3 regions of the Xenorhabdus aichiensis genome follow, and region 2 is predicted to be linked to each of the others. Evidence: predicted binding sites of a transcription regulator. Region 2 holds the regulator's gene; each other region holds the start of a gene.
The links. The regulator LexA, encoded in region 2, represses DNA repair genes until DNA is damaged. The targets are predictions, from matches to a motif close to TNCTGTATGTACATACAGNA.
Positions count from the first base shown of each region.

Region 1: the regulator LexA is predicted to act here: its motif matches at 4,102-4,121, upstream of PSI22_RS06365 (metal-dependent hydrolase).
Region 3: the regulator LexA is predicted to act here: its motif matches at 2,561-2,580, upstream of rmuC (DNA recombination protein RmuC).

Region 1 covers NZ_JAQRFO010000009.1:85,824-91,258, forward strand. The annotation lists gene PSI22_RS06340 (metal ABC transporter permease) at 1-268, shown strand, start outside; gene PSI22_RS06345 (metal ABC transporter permease) at 265-1,140, shown strand; gene PSI22_RS06350 (fructosamine kinase family protein) at 1,295-2,158, shown strand; gene PSI22_RS06355 (YniB family protein) at 2,499-3,038, opposite strand; gene hxpB (hexitol phosphatase HxpB) at 3,247-3,912, shown strand; gene PSI22_RS06365 (metal-dependent hydrolase) at 4,151-4,732, shown strand; gene PSI22_RS06370 (L-cystine transporter) at 5,087-5,435, shown strand, end outside.
Region 2 covers NZ_JAQRFO010000051.1:10,056-15,490, forward strand. The annotation lists gene dusA (tRNA dihydrouridine(20/20a) synthase DusA) at 1-790, opposite strand, end outside; gene PSI22_RS17620 (DUF2628 domain-containing protein) at 1,646-2,029, shown strand; gene zur (zinc uptake transcriptional repressor Zur) at 2,353-2,865, shown strand; gene lexA (transcriptional repressor LexA) at 3,008-3,622, opposite strand; gene PSI22_RS17635 (diacylglycerol kinase) at 3,741-4,112, opposite strand; gene plsB (glycerol-3-phosphate 1-O-acyltransferase PlsB) at 4,251-5,435, shown strand, end outside.
Region 3 covers NZ_JAQRFO010000029.1:15,823-21,257, forward strand. The annotation lists gene ubiJ (ubiquinone biosynthesis protein UbiJ) at 1-313, opposite strand, end outside; gene ubiE (bifunctional demethylmenaquinone methyltransferase/2-methoxy-6-polyprenyl-1,4-benzoquinol methylase UbiE) at 315-1,070, opposite strand; gene rmuC (DNA recombination protein RmuC) at 1,146-2,501, opposite strand; gene PSI22_RS13515 (DedA family protein) at 2,621-3,151, opposite strand; gene PSI22_RS13520 (tyrosine-protein phosphatase) at 3,229-4,011, opposite strand; gene udp (uridine phosphorylase) at 4,144-4,899, opposite strand; gene PSI22_RS13530 (YidB family protein) at 5,332-5,435, shown strand, end outside.

The DNA of each region.
Region 1 (5,435 bases), on a different contig from region 2:
GGTAGTTACTCCTGGTGCCACAGCCTATTTATTGACAGATCGGTTTAAACACCTGCTTATCATTGCTGTCACCATCGGATCATTAACGAGTGCTATCGGTGCTTACTTGAGTTACTTCCTCAATGGCGCAACAGGGGGAGTGATTGTCACGCTACAAACTGTGATTTTCCTACTGGCTTTCTTCTTTGCCCCCAAACATGGCATGTTAGCGTCCCGCAGACGAGCGAAAAAAGAATCTTTAGCATTAACTCAAGGAAGACGCTCATGAGTACATTGATTGAATTCATTACTGAACCCTTCATGCATGATTTTATGCAGAGAGCTATTTTCGCTGCTGTCATAGTGGGGGCAGTCTGCGCGGTACTTTCCTGCTATCTAGTATTAAAGGGCTGGTCACTGATGGGGGATGCCATTTCCCATGCTGTCTTACCTGGTATCGTATTAGCATTTGTCGCTGGAATACCACTCGCAATAGGTGCTTTTCTTTCAGGGATATTTTGCGCATTCGCTACTGGATATCTGAAAGAACACAGCCGGATCAAAGAGGATACAGTCATGGGTATTGTATTCTCCGGCATGTTTGCATTGGGTTTAGTCCTGTTTACTCGCATAGATACCGATCAGCATCTGACGCATATTCTATTTGGTAGCATACTTGGCATTACCCAGCATGAATTGATCCAGACGCTATGTATTGCTAGCGTAACACTGGCAATTGTGTTGCTGAAACGCAAAGATTTTATGCTCTACTGTTTCGATCCCAATCAGGCACGCGTTGTCGGTCTACCCGTGAAACTTATCCATTATGGCTTATTGTCCCTGCTGGCCTTAACTATTGTCGCATCGCTGCAAGCCGTTGGCATTATTCTGGTTATTGCCATGCTGATATCTCCCGGCATTATTGCATTTATGCTCTGCCGGAGTTTTGATCGCATGCTTATTGTTGCAATGATTGCTTCTGTGTCATCCAGTGTGCTCGGTACAATAATCAGCTTTCACATCGATGGTGAAACAGGGCCTTGTATCGTCATTATTCAAGCTATTTTCTTCATAACAGCACTTATTTATGACCAAATAAAATTAGCTAGAAAGAAAATGAGCAAGAAGCGTACCAAAGATATCCCATCTCCATCATCATAAATTTCAGGTGAATCAAATTAATAAAGTAGAGAGCCATATCTAATTTTGGATATGATTCTCTATTGAGTGCTATTTAAATCACTTTTTAACCTGTTCAATTGTTGCATCTGTCTGTAATATGAGCATAGCAATTGTCAACTTAATGAGGTGAATCATGTGGCAAGCAGTGAACCGTCTATTAAGTGAGCATTTTGGTAGCGCTGAAATTCACAATAAAACGGAATTAGCAGGAGGGGATATTCACCGTTCTTGGTGTGTTCAGTACGGCGAACAGCATATTTTTATCAAATCCAATTTGAAAGAAATGTTACCTGTTTTTAAAGCAGAAGCAGAACAACTGGAATTGCTGGCCCACAGCAAAACTATCCGTGTCCCTGAAATTTACGGCGTTGGGTACGATCGCGACCATAGTTTTCTTTTGCTGGAATATTTACCTATAAAGCCATTTAATGCCTATAGTGCGTACTACTTTGGCCAACAACTCGCGAAACTGCACCAATGGAGTGAACAACCTAAATTTGGTTTTGATTTTGATAACATGCTCGCGACCACCATACAGCCTAATGGATGGCAAAAGCGCTGGAATCAATTTTACGCAGAAAAACGGATTGGCTGGCAATTACAACTCGCGGCAGATAGGGGAATGGTGTTTGGCAACATCGAGCTTATTGTCCAAATAATCAGTGACAAGCTACAATCTCACCAACCTCAGCCTTCTCTCCTACATGGCGATTTATGGCCAACAAATTGTGCATCATTAAATAGCAACTCTGCCGCAGCATTTGATCCCGCCTGCTATTGGGGAGATCGTGAATGTGACCTTGCCATGCTGCCTCTTTGTCCAGAGCTACCCCTACAAATTTTTGATGGTTACCAAAGTATTTGGCCATTACCACAAAGTTTTATTGAGCGACAACCACTTTATCAACTTTACTACTTACTGAATCGCTGCAACCTTTTTGGAGGGGAAAACTTCATCATGGTGCAAAATATGATTGATAATATATTATCTGAATAGCAATTACCGCTATCTACTTAATCAATGAAAATAACAATCATTATTATTAACTCTGATCTAACACCATTGCCAAAAATCGGAGTTAATTATCTGTATATTAAACAAATTAACAATGACGATAAAACAAAATTCACGACACACTAAATACATTAACTATGCTTAATTAGTTTTCACCTGATAGATAAAATAAAAAAGAAAAATTTATTATATTAAGAAATAAATGCTTATTAGATAGAACAAAGGTAAAAAAACACTACTAATGCCGATTAAGCCACTGAATATTTTAATAAGCTGCGAAGAGAAGATAAATGCTTCCGCAGCTATTATTTTTATTTTTACATTACCAACCCAATAGTTTTGATAAAAAATAAGCAATCGCACCAATAATTATTGGTGATATATAAAGGATAAAAATTTGACTGAATAACGAATGAAGAGGAAATTTAATCTTGGCTTCCAACTGCTCCTTGGTTATTCCACTTTCCTTAGCATTTTCAAGGATCATTTGATCTTCGATATGTTCCTTGATGAATTTAAATTGGCGATACATTCTTAAGCCTGATGCACTCATTGCCAACCCGACGAACATAAGAAAATAGATCACAAGGAAACTAACATTTGTACCTGTAATCATCACCATACGATCAGGTATTGGTGAATGCTTCCAGAAAAAATCCAAAAATGATGTATTGAATTTGATCATCTCTGTCATCATTCTTAAAAAATCATTCAATACTGCATAAATTCCACTTCCTTTCACACCATGTTGCCATGCCAGATTGATCACTGAGACAAAAGTTGACAAAAAAGCGGGTACAAAAATAACCCAGCCCAAGATCCGTTTCGCAATAGCAACATATCCAGCTTGTTGGTACGTCATTAACATTCCTCATTAGCATAAATCATTTTATTTTTACTCAATGATAGCTGATAAGAGACTAACTTTAACCTCATTTGTAATGTATGACTCTCATTTTTCCTAGAAAACTATGCCTTTCTTTGTTATCTGTTCATAACGAGATTTAAAACATAGAGCTTGCTACAATTATAAATCTTTAATCGCTATCACCATCAAGGAGAGATATAAGATGTCATTTCATTTACCTATAGAAGCCGCCATTTTTGATATGGATGGCCTGCTTATTGATTCAGAGCCTTACTGGGAGCAAGGAGAAAAAACCGTATTTGGTGAATTGGGACTGGACTTATCTTTGGCGAATAAATTGCCTGATACACTGGGATTACGCATCGATAAGGTGGTTGAACTATGGTATCAGTTATCACCTTGGCAAGGCACCTCAAAAAAGGAAGTTGAACAGCGCATCATCAACCACGTTATCCGGTTAGTCAAAGAAAACCGTCCCCTGCTTCCCGGTGTCGAATACGCTTTAAACCTCTGTCATAAACATGGCCTTAAAGTCGGTCTGGCTTCTGCGTCCCCCCATAATATGCTCGAGCAAGTACTTGAATTGTTTAACTTGAGACATTACTTCAATGTTGTAGTTTCTGCTGCAAATTTACCATACAGTAAACCACATCCTGAAGTGTATCTGCAGGCAGCTAGCCAACTTGGGGTTAACCCTATTAATTGCCTTACACTGGAAGATTCATTCAACGGTATGGTAGCAGCCAAAGCAGCAAGAATGCGCTCTATTGTGATTCCTGCCTTCCACCATTTTGATGACCCCCGCTGGTCATTGGCTGATAATAAGTTAAATTCACTGGAAGAATTAACCATAGAAAACATTACTTGATAGTTGTTCTGCGCTGCCATTTTTTGATTTGTATTTTCCCTACACGGCAGCGCAAATATTCATCATAGTGTACTTCATCTTAGCTGCTCTAGGTAAAAACCAATTAAATCTTAGTGCCATATATTAATAAATAACAGATTTATCTTATTTACCCCCTATCATACTTGTGAAAAACCCTCTATACTGCCCCACTGTATGTATAAACAGCAATCAGCATAAATAATTAATATAAATCGTTATGACAGCAGAAGGGCATCTCCTCTTTTCAGTTGCCAGCCTCGTATTGGCTCACCAGCTAGAAATTACACCAGAAATAGCACAGGGAGACTGGCTTCATATGCTTCCTGGAGTGCTTCTGGCCTCATTGTTACCTGATATTGATCATCCCAGTTCAACGTTAGGTAGATTATTCCGTTTTATATCAATTCCTATTGCACGACTATGCGGGCATCGCGGATTTACTCACAGCTTACTGGCTCTGGTGGTAGGAATTATTCTCTTCCAGGCTGAAATACCGTCTGGTTGGCCCATTCCAACTGACTTTTTTCATGCAATGATTGTGGGTTATATCAGCCATCTGATTGCTGATATGCTTACACCCGCAGGTATTCCACTCTTATGGCCACTGAGAATACGTTTTTGTATCCCTATTCTTAGAGGAAAGGAACGCAAAAAAGCGGAGCGATTTATTGCTGTGCTGGTGGTCGTCATTGCCATTCTCCTTCCACATCACATTGATTTTTCGTTTATCCACCACTATTTTGATAAATTACAAATCGATAAGTTGCAAATTGACAAGTTGCAGAGCCTATATAAGTAGCGGATTAAATATATCCTTATCAGTTCGTGACCCCATTTCCTCAATGGGGTCATTCTCTAAAACATAAATAATTTTTGTTTCCTGCACTTTAATCACTATCTGTAACTCCGCAAGTTATATCGCCAATCAGCAAAAATCAGACGAAAATCAAATGTAATAACATAAGGCTATATAACCAATTGCACTAGATAGTAAGAAATCATTATATTTAATTCCATTTAATTATAAGTAAGACTTTTCTTATGCTGATACCATGTTTTCTTATCTATTAAATGGTATAACGTTCCGTTATAACCTAGCGCGATTAAATACCATACAAAAAAATCATATAGTTAGAAATTTTGGAGGCTAGGGATGAATTTACCACTCGTCATTAATGTGCTGATTTTTATAGCACTACTTATAGTATTAGCAAAAGCGAGCTCCAATAAGTGGAGCCTGTCCAAAAAAGTTGTTGTTGCCCTAGTCGTAGGTGTTATTTTTGGGCTGGCATTGAACGTCATTTATGGTGCACACAATGTCATCGTGAAAGAATCAATTAAATGGTTCAATATCGTCGGCAATGGCTACGTGCAGTTACTGCAAATGGTTATTATGCCATTAGTCTTCGCTTCTATTCTGAGTGCAGTCGCACGTTTACATAAAGCGTCTGCTTTAGGGAAAATCAGTTTCCTGACAATTGGAACCTTGTTGTTCACCACTG
Region 2 (5,435 bases):
CACGATCAACATGCGCCAGAATAGATGGATTTTGGTAGGCTTCCCGCCCAATCATCACGCCATCCACATACTGTAAATGCTGCTTTGCTTCTTCCAGTGATTTAATGCCGCCGTTAATGGAAAGCGTCAATTGTGGGAAATCTTTTTTCAATTGATAGACCCGTGGATAATCCAAGGGTGGAATTTCACGGTTTTCCTTTGGACTCAGACCAGATAGCCACGCCTTGCGGGCATGGATAATGAAATTATCGCAATCACTGTTTTTCACGACCGTATCAATGAAATCACACAAGAATTCGTAACTGTCCTGTTCATCAATGCCAATACGGGTTTTAACCGTGACAGGAATATCCACAACATCCTGCATAGCCTTAACGCCGTCTGCCACCAACTTGGCTTCCCCCATCAAGCAAGCACCAAAGCGGCCATTTTGCACACGATCAGAAGGACAACCAACGTTCAAATTGATTTCATCGTAACCCCGCTCCTGCGCGATCTTGGCACACTGCGCCAACGCCTGGGGTTCACTGCCGCCCAATTGCAATGCCAGCGGATGCTCCTGTTCGCTATAAGCCAGATAATTCCCTTTACCATGAATAATGGCGCCAGTTGTCACCATCTCTGTGTAAAGCAATGCTTCCTTACTCAACAGACGATGGAAGTAACGGCAATGACGATCAGTCCAATCTAACATGGGGGCAACGGAGAAGCGGTTGAGAGGGAATTCAGCCTCTTTTTTGCTCACATTTTTAGTTGTATCAGTATTCTCAATTTTTTTATTTTGCTGCATTTTTGTACTTTCAAGGCGATATTTTCATTCTCTGAATCTCTTGTCGTTCCCTCATTTATAAGGAAGCTGATACAGAGAATAGGGGGAAATTTATGGTCTACTATAGCACAGAGAAGCTCCAGAGCGCAGACAGGAATCCATACGAACTAAAAGCAACGATTGTCGTTCTTAGTAGAAGATTTGAAGAAGGTAAAAGAGATAATTATCAATTATTTGCTCACTTTATTTGATATCAAAATATCATATCACTCTTGTAACTTGGAGACGGAAAACTCAAATAATGGAAATCAATTTGAATAAATACATTAAACGCCAGACATAAGAGAACATTACAAGCTATCTTTTCCACACCAATGCCAAATACACTGAAAAGGCGTAAGATTGAAGCACTGTTCATTGCATTAGACGCGATAATTTCAGAAGGGAATAATGTTTCAATCCTGACAATTAATCGTAGGTATGATTTTATTAGATTTAGCCGCACAGCGATTAAATGTTATTAAAAAAAGTACAATCTATAAGATATTACCAGAGGTTCGCATAGTTATATGGTTTTATATACGTAAATATGAAACCACTAAATCTCACTTAAAACAACTAATAACGAAAAGAAAATATCAACAATGCAATTAATCACACGCAAAATACTGTATATGAAAACAGTATTGATATTGATTAATCTTGTGCTTTAACATTAGCATCTTTAATACACAGGGAAGATTATTTGTTACCATAAAGAAAAAATAAATCTTTCACAAATAACATCCAAAAATAGAAATTACCGTTTATGACTGTTTTAAAAAAAGATAGTTATTGAACTTAATAGAATATCATGAGAATAAACAAGGGAACTCAATGGACGTATCTAAATATCCTGAAAAATGGCAAGAGCGCTTTAAATTTTTTGAACAATATAGTAGCCCTGCGTCGAAAGAATTTAAGGTAGGTATAAAAAACATACCGCAAAAAAAACGAATTCTGATAAATATAAATTGGCTTGCCTTTATCTTTGGCATTTTTTATTTCTTAGCTATAGGATTATGGAAAAAAGGTTTGAGCTTATTCATTTTTTCCATTTTATTAGCTATAGGCGTTACATCAATATCTGAAACCCTAATATATGGAACAATGCCGCTAACATATATTATGTGGGGTTTTACAGCGAACTATGCCTATTATTTAAAAGAAATAAAAGGCGATGATGGCTGGAATCCCTTTAAAGACATCTTCACTAAATAACAATTGCGTTAATTCCCCTTACAAAATAGCGGCTTTTAAAAGAAGCTGCTATTACCACCATACATGCTTTTTTCTACCGCCAAAGAATTAAAATTTTGTTTTCAGCATATTCTATCGTTCTTATCTACCGATTAATTTTTATTTTTATCCTGAATAGCCATTCTCCAGTAAACAAAGTATTGCGTAACAGCAGAATAGTTAGTCACCTTTTCACTGACGCGTTTAACCATCAGCGCCGTAGCCGTCTGCCTGGATTCCACTTCCAGACTGAAAAACATGATAATATTACAACTATTGGCATCATGCTGGGTGTGAAAGGTGTAATGAAAACTATCAATCCAAAAAAATTACTGACACAGGCTAAGACAATCTGCCTATCACGAGGAGTGCGTTTAACACCTCAACGCCTTGAAATTCTGCGTTTAATCTCAACGCAGCCAGGCGCAATCAGCGCCTATGATTTATTGGATCTGCTACGTGAAGTCGAGCCACAGGCAAAACCGCCAACGGTCTATCGTGGGCTGGAATTTTTGCTTGAACAAGGTTTTGTCCACAAAATAGAATCCACAAATAGTTATGTGATTTGCCATCATTTTGAGGAACCCAGCCATACGTCAGCCATGTTTATCTGTGAGAATTGTGGTTCCGTTACCGAGCGGGATGCCAAGGATATTGAATCCGCTATTCAGCAGTTAGCTCAAGGCGTAGGGTTTCATTTACGACACAGCGTGATTGAAGTCCACGGTTTGTGTTCCCCTTGCCATGAAATCGATTCCTGTACAGAACGCGATACATGTCAGCATAATCACAAGACTGAAGAGAATAAAAAGAAATAAGGCAAAATAGCCTTAAGTTTGATTGAGGCGGTCATGGCCGATAAACACATTTATTTTCAAACTCCCGTAAAACTTTTATTGAACGGGTACTACGAAAAATGACCGCCCCAGAATGGCAAAGTGCAATTATCCGCTTTTACAATCAGATCCAATCCCCGTTACGAATAATACCAACTGCCAATCCTTCAATGGTAAAACTCTGCTCACTTAAATCCACAACGATAGGCTCGAATTCCGGATTTTCAGCAATCAGTTCAATTCTGTTTCCTATTTGTCTAAAACGTTTTACTGTTACTTCATCTTCAATTCGCGCCACGATGATTTGGCCGTTATGAACATCCTGTGTTTTATGAACAGCAAGTAAATCCCCATCCATAATACCGATGTCTTTCATGGACATCCCGCTGACACGCAACAGGAAATTAGCATTTGGTTTGAATAATGCAGGATCAACTTTGTAATGACTCTCGATATGTTCCTGAGCCAGCAATGGTTCGCCAGCAGCAACACGACCAATCAGCGGTAATCCCGCCGACCCTTCTTCTTCAAGAAGCAAACGGAGACCTCTGGATGCACCAGAGATAATCTCTATCACCCCTTTGCGCGCCAATGCTTTTAAATGCTCTTCTGCCGCGTTAGGTGAACGAAAACCAAGACGCGCTGCGATTTCAGCACGTGTTGGTGGCATACCCGTTTGCGAAATATGGTCACGCACCAAGTCATAAACTTGCTGCTGTCTGGCAGTTAATGCTTTCATTTCGCCCCCTGTTTGTTTATACAGTCAAACTGTGAGTATATACAGGTAAAATCGAATTGGGAACCTGCCAGCCCGTAAAAGCCGCTAAAGAATGTGTATTGACGAAAACCATGTCATATCAGTGCATAAAATACGACCAAAGGATCATTCCCCAGATAAACAACGCCAGAATCATTGTCAGAAATACCGCAGCTGATCCCATGTCTTTCGCCCTGCCCGATAATTCATGGTATTCACTGCCAATGCGATCAACTACAGCCTCAATGGCGCTATTGAGGATTTCCACAATGACCACCAGCATGACTGAACCGATGAGCAAAAGCCTCTCGGACGTGCCAAAATCAAGGGAAAATGCAATGATGATCGCTAATATGGCTACAATGACTTCCTGCCGAAATGCCGCTTCATTTTGCCACGTAGCCCTAATACCTTTCGCCGAGTATCCTGCCGCTTTAATGATACGAATCAAACCTGTTGATTGATTTGCCATAAAAAATTTTCTTCAATTAGCATAATATTTGTAAGGTCATATAACTTTTAGCTCCTATTATTGTCTTATTTCCACAGATCTCAAAATCTGTTTCTGGTATGCTTGCGACGCGTTGCTAACAAGAGGCTTAAAGTTGTTATGTCAAGTTGGCGTAAAATATATTATAAGTTGTTGAATTTTCCATTAAAATTCTTAGTAAAAAGTAAACTTATCCCCACGGATCCCATTGCAGAACTGAGCCTTGATACGACACGGCCTATTTTGTATGTGCTGCCGTATCACTCAAAAACAGACTTATTGACCCTGCGTCAACAATGCTTGGCGCAAGATCTGCCGGATCCGTTGAATCCTTTGGAAATAGGTGACACCCTGCTTCCAAGCTATGTCTTTATTGATGATGGCCCACGTGTGTTCCGTTGCTATGCACCTAAACATGAATCCGTGAAGATTTTTCATTCTTATCTGGATCTGCATCGCAATAATCCCGATTTGGATATTCAGATGGTGCCTGTTTCTGTGATGTTCGGCCGCTCCCCTGGACGCGAAGGGCAAGAAGGAAATACAGCGCCACAGCTGCGTTTACTAAACGGTGTGCAAAAGTTTTTTGCGATTCTGTGGCTTGGACGGGATAGTTTTGTGCGTTTTTCCACACCCGTTTCATTACTCAGCATGGCCAATGATCATGGCACGGATGATATCATTGCCAATAAACTTGCCCGCGTTGCACGGATACACTATTCCCGTCAGCGTTTGGCTGCGGTAGGGCCACGTTTGCCCGCCAGACAGGATCTGTTCAACAAGCTGCTGACATCCAAAGCCATTGAGAAAGCCATTGCCGATGAGACGCGCAGTAAAAAAATCTCACCCGAAAAGGCGAAGCAAAACGCTATCAATATGTTGGAGGAGATTGCAGCAGATTTCTCTTCTGAAACCGTACGTTTGACCGACCGTGTCTTGAGCTGGACGTGGAACCGTTTGTATCAGGGCATTAATGTCCATAACGCCGAGCGGGTTCGCCAACTGGCACAGGATGGTCATGAACTGGTTTATGTCCCATGCCATCGCAGCCATATGGATTATCTCCTGCTCTCATATGTGCTTTATCACCAAGGGCTGGTTCCACCACACATTGCTGCCGGCATCAATCTTAATTTCTGGCCGGCAGGCCCGATATTCCGCCGCCTTGGTGCATTCTTTATCCGCCGGACTTTTAAAGGAAACAAGCTCTATTCGACGATATTCCGTGAATATCTGGGTGAGTTATTTTCCCGTGGTTATTCTGTTGAGTACTTCGTCGAAGGTGGGCGTTCCCGTACCGGCCGT
Region 3 (5,435 bases), on a different contig from region 2:
TGTTAATCAGAGATGAAAGACACTGACGATCTCGCAATTTGAGTAACGCGGTGAACGTCGTTTTCATCGAACAGTCGGCAGACTCTGACCATTGGCTCAAAACATCCACCTGTTTTTCACTGAATATCAATACCAGTGGTGTTTTAATTTCTTTCAATTCGATGGACAGTACCTTACCTGCCAGCCTCATGCGGGCAGACTTCAATACAGTTTCACGGTACAGAAGATGATTCAGAGTCGTTTCCAGAAACGCAGTCAGCACCGGAAACAACACCGTAGAATTCAGGTTATCACTTAATTCGGGAGTCTCCATTTCAGAATTTGAATCCTTTATGCAGTGCAACGATCCCCCCGGTCATATTAGTGTAAGAAACTTGGTCAAAGCCTGCTTCTTCCATCATGGTTTTTAATGTTTCCTGATCAGGGTGCATACGGATGGATTCTGTCAGGTAGCGGTAACTGTCCGCGTCCTTGACAATCATCTGGCCAATTCGAGGTAAGACATGGAACGAATAAGCATCATAAACTTTGCTCAAAGGTGCCAGTACGGGTTTGGAGAATTCCAGCACTAAAAGACGCCCGCCCGGTTTAAGTACTCGGCACATAGAACGCAAGGCTTTTTCTTTATCCGTCACATTGCGCAAGCCAAAAGAGATGGTAATACAGTCAAAGTGATTGTCTGGAAAAGGCAATTCTTCAGCATTAGCCTGAACATAATTAACATTGCCCACGATACCGATATCACGTAGTTTCTCACGCCCGACTTTCAACATCGATTCGTTGATATCTGCCAATACGACTTCACCTTTTTCTCCCACGATACGGGAAAACTTCGCCGTCAGATCCCCCGTTCCTCCCGCAAGATCCAACACTTTATGACCACGGCGAATTCCACTTGCATCGATGGTGAAACGTTTCCAGATGCGATGAATGCCAAATGACATCAAATCATTCATCAAGTCGTATTTTGAAGCGACAGAGTGAAATACCTCGGCCACCATATTTTGTTTTTCATCTTTTTCTACGGTGCGGAAACCAAAATCTGTAGTTTTTTTCGATTGATCAGCCATGTTATTTGCCCGCTTTTTATTCAAAAAAATTTATAGCAAGTGTACCAGCCTTTCTGACAAAACCCTATCCACACTTCACTCATTAACCTGCAATGATTGGAAAGATTTATCAATAAGCTGTGAATCAATAGGGCGCTTAACATCAATACCTAAATCACGGAATCCTTCAGCCTGGCTAATCAGGTTTCCCCGCCCTTCAGCCAGTTTTTTCATTGCCAAATGGTAACTCTCCTGTGCTTTATTGAGGCTGTGTCCCAACCCTTGCATATCATCCACAAACAACCGCATTTTGTCATACATTCTGGTTGCTTTGTCCGCAATAAGGCGTGCATTCTGGCTCTGATATTCATAGCGCCAAAGATTATTAATGGTACGCACTGCAACCAGAAGTGTTGATGGACTAACCAGCATAATATTATGTTTCAATGCTTCATCCAGTAATTCAGGTGCTTGATTGAGAGCCACCAGATAAGCCGGTTCTACGGGGATAAACATCAAAACATAATCCAGCGACCGTAAGCCGGGCAATTGTTGATAATCTTTCCGGCTTAGTCCCCGAATATGTCCTTTGATTGAGTTTATATGCTCCTGTAACGCCTGTGCCTGCTGCGTGTCATCATCGCTGTTAAAGTAACGTTCATAGGCGATCAGTGACATTTTGGCATCAATAATGACATCTTTTTCCTGTGGCAAATGCACGATGACATCAGGCTGAAAGCGCTCACCGTTTTCTGTTTTAATGTTGACCTGTGTATGAAATTCATACCCTTCACGTAAACCAGAAGATTCCAAAACGCGAGCCAACACCATTTCGCCCCAATCACCCTGCATTTTATTATCCCCTTTCAGGGCTTTCGTCAGGTTGATCGCCTCTTTTGCCATTTGTGCATTAAGTTGCTGGAGATTGCGGATTTCATGGGTCAGAGTATGGCGTTCGCGAGCTTCCTGTCCGAAACTGTCCTGTACTTGACTGCGGAACCCGTCAAGCTGCTCGCGAAAAGGCATCAAGAGGTCATTAAGGCTTTGGCGGCTGTATTCATCGGTACGGCGCCGATTCTGCTCAAAAATACGATTGGCGAGATTTTCAAATTGGGTATTGAGGCGTTGTTCACTATTGATCAATAGACGCTGTTTTTCTTCTGCGGCCAGCCTGCTCTCTTCAAGCCGTGTGCTTAATTCACGTAATTCAACTTCCTGTACGCTGTTGATTTCGCGCTGCGCCAGCAGTTCTTGATTTAATTGCTCACACTCAGTACGCCAATAGCGGGACTGTTCTAACTTTTCATGGCTGATAGCAAGCTGACTATGCAGTTCACGCAGTTCCAACTCTTTCTGTTGAATTCGCTGGTGAACAGAAAGCCAGACGAAAATCCCTCCGCCCAGCAATCCACTTAAACTGCCAATCAACATGTATAACCACTGGATATCCACCTATACGCCTCCCGCTTACTTCACCCCGGTTAACTTCACCTTAATGTAAGTTAAATAGATGCTGTATAGATGTCCAGATTCTTTAATGAGTTTCTTTCAGTTTGCAAAGCGGCTCGCAGTTAGCCCATCCATTCTGCCAGCCAGCGTAAACCAAACGCTCCCGGGGCCAAAATACCGAAGGCCCAAATCAGCGCAGAGGCAAAATTGGCGAGCTGGAAATGACGTTTCGGCATGGCGCAAATACCCGCCACCAGCGGTATAACTGCTCTAAATGGACCAAAAAATCGCCCAATGAAAACACCCCAAACTCCCCAGCGTTCAAAAAATCGATGGCCGCGAACTAATGTTTGCGGATGACGTGACAGTGGCCATATTTTGCCGACATTATCCTTGTAGTGGACACCAAACAAATAGGAAACCCAATCGCCAAAAAAGGCTCCCGCGGCCGCCGCTATCCATATCGGCCAGAAATTTAACCCGCTTTCACCAATCAACGCGCCCAATCCTAATAAAATGATCGTCGCAGGCAACAACAGGGAGATAAATGCCAGAGATTCACCAAAAGCAAGTAGGAAAATAATGGGGATTGCCCAATCTTCATGGGCTTTTACGAAGTCTGTGACCAGTTCGATAATTTCATGCAAGCTCAAATTAGCCGTTCCTGTATTAATTCATCAGATGTACCAAGTTAGCACCTGATATATAAACCAATGCTAACGCAGTATTTTTATTCAAGAAAATAACTTTGTAACTTTTCACGTGCTGTCATATCCAGCCCGATATCTTTTTCCAGCCAGATATCCACACTGCCATAATGCTGGTTAATACTATTTAAGGCCGTCAGTAAAAACTCTTCCCGCACTGAATAAACATAAGCAAATTTTTCAATCACACGGTCACTCATGACTTTTGCATGTTCATTCAAGAGATATTCCCGATACGGTGCCAGCGTAACGTTGGTGACTAAATAGTCTTCCATTACCGTATCCAAATCTGCTCCCAGAGCAAACAGCACCAGCGCAGATCCAACGCCAGTTCTGTCTTTACCCACTGCACAATGCTGTACAATTCCGCCGTTCTCTGGTTGCATCAATAGATTGGCCAGCTTTTTGTAAGCAGGATTGTTGATTGGCAATAATTCGTATAAACGCAGCATGAATGCTTGTGCATCAAACTGTTCCAGAAGTTCCTGACCCAATTTTTCCAGATTGGCATCAACTTCCTTAGAGAGTGGATTGGCCGGAGCATGGTGATAATTCGCCCCACGCCACACTCGATCTGGCTTATCCTCAATTTCGCTGCTATCACGATAATCAATGATCTGGAAAAGGTTTTGGCCAACCAGAAAAGCTTGATCGTTTTCGGTCAACCTGTCCAGAGAGCCTGAGCGAAATAACAGCCCTGATTTGATTTTCGCGCCATTATGTAGCGTTTTATTACCTAAATCACGGAAGTTAATGCCGCCATGTAAGGGGAGCAATGAAGGATGGGATAGCAATGTTGTGGTCATAGTTACTCTTGTTATGATTTAAATAGATCGTTATTGATAAAAAGCGTTATGACATTATCAGATTTTAGAACGAAAGAAAGATAGGTAAGCAGAAAGATCGGGCCAGCATGTTCTGGCCCTTAATGAAAGCGATTACAACAAACGGCGAGCCGCGTCGACCACGATTCCCAAAGCGCTGCTTTCAGTTTTTTTCAACAGTTCAACATCTGGAATTTCCTGTTGCGTCCGGTTGACGATCACCCCTGCCACCATACCGGCACGCAGTCCCTGACTTGCACACATCGTCAACAGAGTGGCTGATTCCATTTCATAATTCATCACCCCCATTTGCTGCCACTCTTGCATGGAGCCTTGGAAACGGCGGACGACACGGCCAGAGTAAGTATCGTAACGCTCCTGTCCGGGGTAGAAAGTATCGGAAGAAGCCGTTATACCAACGTGGGTGGCCGATCCTGATGCTTTTGCCGCTTCATACAGTGCGTTGGTACATTCGAAATCAGCTACCGCCGGGAATTCCATTGGCGCGAAGTGCAGGCTGGCCCCATCCAGACGAACTGCCGCTGTCGTGACCAATACATCACCCACATTAATGTGCGGCTGGATCGCACCGGTTGTCCCGATCCGCAGGAAAGTACTCACCCCCAATTGCGCCAATTCTTCTACAGCAATTGACGTTGAAGGGCCACCGATACCCGTAGAGCAGACAACCACGGGCTTTCCGTCAATTTCTGCGCGCCATGTCGTAAATTCACGATGGGAAGCTAGATGAACGGGGTTATCCATCAATTTTGCAATTTTTTCAACACGGTTGGGATCGCCTGGAACAATAGCCAAAGTCGCTCCTTGCAGGTCGCTTTTGGTGATACCTAAATGAAATACATCAGACATATCGAGCTCCTCAACGGAAATAATTCAAAAAAACAGGGATGCCTAAATTTAGTGCCTAATCTGACACTTTTTAGTGATAAAAATCATCTTTAATTGGAAAAAATAAAGAAACACATACATAATTTTGTGATAAAAATCACATTCATAACCCAAAACAACGGACTGAGTATAAGATTCAGACAAGGCCAATACTTATCGCTCCGTCACAGAGTCAGCAAGCATCAGACGGCAAAAACCTCGGTATAACCCGCCATATTTTTGTTCTCATCCCACAGAAGTGGGATGGATCTGCAATATTATGCTAATGTAATAATTATATCTTTCATCTATCTTTATTTAATAACATTACCACTGTTTTATTCCTGTTAACGTACCTAAATAAGTGTTTTATGTGGTTAAGCCAATAAAGCATCAATAAGAGGGGGAGTTACGATGGGCTTTTTTGATCAAATCACCAATATGCTGAGTGGGGGTAAAAACCAACAACTCCAGCATATGATGGACTGGGTTGAAGGTCAGGGAGGAATAAGCGGATT